Regions from separate parts of the Erwinia wuhanensis genome, predicted to be linked through region 2. Evidence: predicted binding sites of a transcription regulator. Region 2 holds the regulator's gene; the other holds the start of a gene.
The links. The regulator CRP, encoded in region 2, controls carbon source genes, mostly activating them, when cyclic AMP is high. The targets are predictions, from matches to a motif close to ATGTGANNNNNNTCACAT.

Region 1: a site for CRP is predicted at 1,772-1,789, ahead of udp (uridine phosphorylase). Genes of this name have one in related genera too.

Annotation. Positions count from the first base shown of each region.
Region 1 covers NZ_JAUJUH010000011.1:68,900-72,013, reverse strand. Annotated here, with positions in the region: gene rmuC (DNA recombination protein RmuC) at 1-695, opposite strand, end outside; gene udp (uridine phosphorylase) at 948-1,709, opposite strand; gene QZH36_RS20840 (dienelactone hydrolase family protein) at 1,978-2,805, shown strand.
Region 2 covers NZ_JAUJUH010000009.1:50,461-53,574, forward strand. Annotated here, with positions in the region: gene QZH36_RS19150 (phosphoribulokinase) at 1-269, shown strand, start outside; gene QZH36_RS19155 (OsmC family protein) at 262-666, opposite strand; gene crp (cAMP-activated global transcriptional regulator CRP) at 972-1,604, shown strand; gene QZH36_RS19165 (YccS/YhfK family putative transporter) at 1,663-3,114, shown strand, end outside.

The DNA of each region.
Region 1 (3,114 bases), on a different contig from region 2:
CCCTTCAGGGCCTTGGTCAGGTTAATCGCTTCCTGCGCCATTTGGGCATTGAGCTGTTGCAGATTGCGGATTTCATGAGAAAGCGTATGGCGCTCGCGCGCCTCCTGGCCGAAGCCTTCCTGAACCTGGCGACGAAACCCTTCCAGCTGTTCGCGCAGCGGCGAGAGCAGCCCGTCCAGGCTCTGGCGGTTCTGCTCATCGACACGGCGGTTGCTGTGTTCGAAAATACGGTTGGCAAGGTGTTCAAACTGCGCGTTCAGCCGCTGTTCGCTGTTGACCAGCAGGCGCTGCTTCTCTTCCGCCGCCATTCTGCTCTCTTCAAGCCGAATGGTGACCTCGCGCAGTTCCGCCTCCTGGGCGCTGTTGATCTCCAGCTGGGTGCGCAGTTCGCGCGCCAGCTGTTCGGCCTCGCCGCGCCAGTGGTCAAGCTGGGTGAGTTTCTCCTGGGTAGCGGCGAGCGTGCCGTGCAGCTGACGCAGCTCCAGCTCCTGCTGTTTTTGCGCCTGCTGCTGCTGGCTCTGTTGCTGCGTCAGGCGATCGCGCTCCTGCTTCAGCTGCTCGCTGGCCTGTTGCAGCAGCCTGCGCTCCGTTTCCTGGTGCGCCGCGCGCTGCTGGCTGTGATACCAGGCGATAAGCCAGCCGACCAGCGCGCCCGCCAGGCCTGAGCCAATGCCGTAACCGATTATTGCATCCACGCGCCTTCTCCCGTCCAGGCTTCTCTGGCAGAAAAGGTAAGGGCAGGCCGTGGCAATGTCGAGTTAAAAAGCGCGATGTAACGGGATCGAGGAGGTTTTCATCAGGATGTCAGAGACGGCTCGAAAAATTTACCGTGGGTAGCGCTAGGGCGAAGCCATTAAGGGAGCCGCGCTCCCTTAATGAAGGCTGAAGAAGTTAGCGAAACTGGTCTCAACGGCCAGGCCAGAGGTTAGCGAGGCCGATCTCAACGTCTAGATCAGACGGCGCGCCGCCTCAACCACGATACGCACCGCATCGCTTTCGGTTTTCTTCATGGTTTCCGCATCGGGAATTTCCTGCTGGGTGCGGTTCACAATCACGCCCGCCACCATGCCGGCACGCAGGCCCTGGCTGGCGCACATGGTCAGCAGCGTGGCGGATTCCATTTCGTAGTTCAGCACGCCCATTTGCTGCCACTCTTTCATGGAGTTCTGGAAACGGCTCACTACGCGGCCAGAAAAGGTGTCGTAACGCTCCTGTCCCGGATAAAAAGTGTCGGAAGACGCGGTGACGCCGATATGCGTGGTCGCGCCAAGCGCTTTCGCCGCTTCGACCAGCGCGGTGGTGCAGGTAAAATCGGCCACCGCCGGGAATTCCAGCGGCGCAAAGTGCAGACTCGCACCATCCAGACGCACAGAGCCGGTGGTTACCAGCACGTCGCCCACGCTGATGTCAGGCTGGATAGCGCCAGTTGTACCTACGCGCAGAAAAGTACGGATGCCCAGCTGCGCCAGCTCTTCTACCGCGATGGAGGTGGAAGGGCCGCCGATACCGGTTGAACAGACGATAACGGCCTTGCCGTCAATGTCGGCGCGCCAGGTGGTGAATTCGCGGTGCGACGCCAGATGAACCGGATTATCCATCAGCGCGGCAATCTTTTTAACGCGCTCGGGGTCGCCTGGCACAATGGCAAGGGTGGCGCCCTGAAGATCGGCTTTGGTTAAACCCAGGTGAAAAACGTCTGACTGTGCCATGACAAGATCCTGTAATTAAAAGGCGATGAAGCGCTTACAGTAGCGCAAAGCTGTGTGAATTTATGTGAGTAAATTCACTCTGAGTAATGAAAGTTACATTTGGAGTCTATTGAATCGTGACGGTAATCACACAAAAAAGCCTTCCCGCACGAATCGCGCTGTCGGAAACCGATAACGCCGTCGAAGATGACAGGCTGACCTTCACCCGATCGAAACGTAATCCTGGCTATAGTTAGCTGATTGCGCTACTGCATGTATGGAGAGGACAATGAAAAGCGACGATAATCCGACTCAAACATTGAGCAATAAGGGATTCGCTCCTGCGGTTTCACCTGCCGCATCGACCACCATCATTACCGACAGCGCCGACATCGTTTCCGGCGAAACGTCAATTCCAACGCAGGGCGAGAATATGCCTGCTTTCCACGCCAGACCGCGTCAGGCCGATGGCCCGCTACCGGTGGTGCTGGTCGTGCAGGAAATTTTTGGCGTGCACGAGCATATTCGCGATATCTGCCGTCGCCTGGCGACCGAAGGCTATCTGGCCGTCGCGCCCGAACTCTATTTTCGCGAGGGCGATCCCGCCGAGTACGATGATATTCCCACGCTGTTTAAAGAGCTGGTCAGCAAGGTGCCGGATAGCCAGGTGCTGGCGGACCTGGATCACGTAGCCAACTGGGCATCGCGCCACGGCGGCGATATGCGCAATATGGCCATTACCGGCTTTTGCTGGGGCGGCCGGATAACCTGGCTCTACGCCGCGCACAATCCTCAGCTGAAAGCGGGCGTTGCCTGGTATGGCAAGCTGACAGGCGATAAAACCTTGCAGCAGCAGAAGCACCCGGTTGACGTCGCAGTTGACCTGAACGCGCCGGTATTGGGGCTGTACGGCGCGCAGGATGACGGCATTCCGTTGGCGAGCGTGGAAACCATGCGTCAGGCGCTGCGGGCGGCGAACGCCAAATCGGAAATCGTGGTTTATCCCGAGGCCGGGCACGCGTTTAACGCCGATTATCGTCCCAGCTATCACGAAGAGTCGGCCAAAGACGGCTGGCAGCGAATGCTGGCCTGGTTCAGGCAGCACGGCGTCAGCTAACGCTCAGGCCCGCCTCAATCGGCGGGCTGAGGTTGCTGACAAACTCAAACTTAGGCCGCTTGCAGATTGATGAAAAGCGGCAGAGGCAGATCGGAACACGGACACGCCGTAGATACGTCCATGTAGGCTCGTTTCGCGCGTCCATGCGCGAAAACGGTCCGCTTATCCGCTCAGCCTCTGCCACTGTGAAACAGCTGGGTTGCTGTAAGAAACACCAGGATGCATCCGCTATTTAGGTTTGTCAGCAGTCTGAGCCCGCCTCAATCGGCGGGCTTTTTTTATGCCACCCTCGCGGCGGGCACAGTGCCA
Region 2 (3,114 bases):
CCCATATTAACTTCCAGCGTGTCCCTACCGTGGATACGTCCAACCCTTTTGCCGCGCGCGGCATTCCTTCGCTTGACGAGAGCTTTGTGGTTATCCATTTCCAGGCGCTGGAACAGATTGACTTCCCCTATCTGCTGGCGATGCTGCAAGGCTCTTTTATCTCCCATATCAACACGCTGGTGGTGCCGGGCGGCAAAATGGGCCTGGCAATGGAGCTGATTATGGGGCCGCTGGTCAAGCGCCTGATGGAAGGCAAAGCTATCAAGTAACGCCCATCTCATGGCTATGGGTAAGGGTCACGCCCTTACCCAGCATCAGCGCGACCGGGCAATATTTCCCGACCGCAAGGCTGACCGCGCGCGCCAGCGCCTTATCCGTCAGCCCGCTGCCGCTGACAATAAAATGCAGGTTGATGCGGGTAAACAGACGCGGCGGTTTCTCGCGCCGGGTTGACGTCAGCTTCACCTCGCAGTTCTCTACCGTGAAACGCCCTTTTTGCAGAATGGCAACCACTTCCGCCGCGCTACAGCCGCCTGCCGCCATCAGCAGCATTTCCATCGGGCTGGGCGCTTTATCGCCCGCGTTGCCGTCCATCACGATCTGATGGCCCGATGAGGATCCTCCCAAAAAGGTCAGCCCTTCCACCCATTTGACGCTCGCTTGCATAACAAACTCCTCTAATTCATTTAGTTAAGCCGCGGTCGGCTTAAGGCAACTAAAACAGCAGCGCGGCAGATTTCCCGCTATGCTGAAGCGAGACAACAGAAGACACCCATGCAAAGCTGTGCTACAAACAAGGCTGTATTTCGTCAGTACTCTACAGACCAGACGAAACGGGACGACATAACGAGCCCGGCACTCAACAGAGAGCCGAATAACTTTCCTGCATGGGAAGCGCTTGACTATTTCAACGCCTGTCAGGGAACTCTGCCCCTGTATTTAGGCACGATAACAACAGAGGATAACAGCGAATGGTTCTCGGCAAACCGCAAACAGACCCGACACTTGAATGGTTCCTGTCACATTGCCATATTCATAAGTATCCATCCAAAAGCACGCTGATCCACCAGGGTGAGAAAGCAGAAACCCTTTACTACATCGTCAAAGGCGCGGTAGCGGTGCTCATCAAGGATGAAGAAGGTAAAGAGATGATCCTGTCTTACCTTAACCAGGGCGATTTTATCGGCGAGCTTGGCCTGTTTGAAGAAGGCCAGGAGCGCAGCGCATGGGTGCGGGCAAAAACGGCCTGTGAAGTGGCGGAAATCTCCTATAAGAAGTTTCGCCAGCTGATCCAGGTCAACCCGGATATCCTGATGCGTCTCTCTTCACAGATGGCGCGCCGCCTGCAGGTTACCTCCGAGAAAGTGGGCAATTTAGCTTTCCTCGATGTGACAGGTCGCATCGCGCAAACGCTATTGAATCTGGCCAAACAGCCGGACGCTATGACCCACCCGGATGGGATGCAGATCAAAATTACCCGCCAGGAGATTGGCCAGATCGTCGGCTGCTCGCGCGAAACCGTCGGCCGTATTCTGAAGATGCTGGAAGATCAGAATCTGATCTCCGCACACGGTAAAACCATCGTGGTCTACGGTACACGCTAAACCGCTCTGATTGCATGGCGCAATGCCTTCGTTGCGCCTTTTCAGCGGGTACAAAGCAATGTGGCGCCGACTCATCTACCATCCCGAAGTTAACTACGCCCTGCGGCAGACGCTGGTGCTTTGCCTGCCCGTCGCCGTCGGCTGGCTGCTGGGCAATTTGCAAAACGGCCTGCTGTTCTCGCTGGTGCCGGCCTGCTGCAATATCGCCGGTCTGGATACGCCCCATAAACGCTTCTTTAAACGTCTGCTGATCGGCGGCGGCCTTTTCGCCTTCAGCAGCTTTCTGGTGCAGTATCTTGGCGACTATGCCGTTCCCCTGCCCATTATCCTGTTTTCCATGGCCATGCTGCTGGGCGTGACCGGCGAAATCAGCCCGCTGCATGGCAGACTGCTGCCCGGCGCGCTGATTGCCGGCATCTTTACCCTGAGCCTGGCCGGTCGGATGCCCATCTGGCAGCCGCCGTCGCTTTATATCCTGGGCACGGTCTGGTACGGCCTCTTTAACTGGTTCTGGTTCTGGCTGTGGAAAGAGCAGCCGATGCGGGAAACGCTCAGCCTGCTTTATCGCGAGCTGGCCGGCTACTGCGAGGCCAAATACAGCCTGCTGACGCAGCTTGCCGACCCGGAAAAAACGCTGCCGCCGCTGCTGGCTCGCCAGCAAAAAGCGGTCGACCTTATCAATACCTGCTATCAGCAAATGCACATGCTGGCCGCCAGCAACGATAATCACCATAAGCGGTTGACCCGCGCTTTTCAGGTTGCGCTGGATTTGCAGGAGCATATCGCCGTCAGCCTGCATCAGCCGGAAGAGGTGCAAAAACTGGTGGAGCAGAGCCATGCCGAGGCGGTGATCCGCTGGAACGCGCAGACCATTGCGGCCAGGCTGCGCGAGCTGGCGGACGATATTCTCTATCACCGTCTGCCGACACGTTTCAGCATGGATAAACAGCTGCAGGCGCTGGAAAAAATTGCCCGCCAGCATCCCGCCAACCCGGTCGGCAACTTTTGCGCCTGGCATTTCAGCCGTATCGCCCGCGTGCTGCGTACCCAGCGTCCGCTTTACCAGCGCGATCTGATGGCGGATCGTCAGAAACGACTGCCGCTGCTATCTGCCATCAGAAGCTATCTGTCGCTGAAATCCGCCGCGCTGCGCACCGCCGCCAGGTTTGCGGTTATGCTCGCTTTCGCCAGCACCCTGGCGCTCTCCTTTAATCTGCCCAAGCCTTACTGGCTGCTGATGACGGTGATGTTTGTCAGCCAGAACGGCTACAGCGCGACCAGGGTACGCATTCAGCACCGTGCGCTGGGCACGCTGGGCGGGCTGGTGGTGGCCGCGCTGACGCTACGCTTTCAGGTGCCGGAATCGGCTGTGCTGCTGGTGATGCTGACGCTGACGCTGGCGGGCTATCTGGTGATCCGCAAATATTACGGCCTGGCGACGATCGGCTTTACCGTGACGGCGGTATATTCGCTTCAGCTGCTGTCGCTGAACGGCGCCGACTTTCTGCTG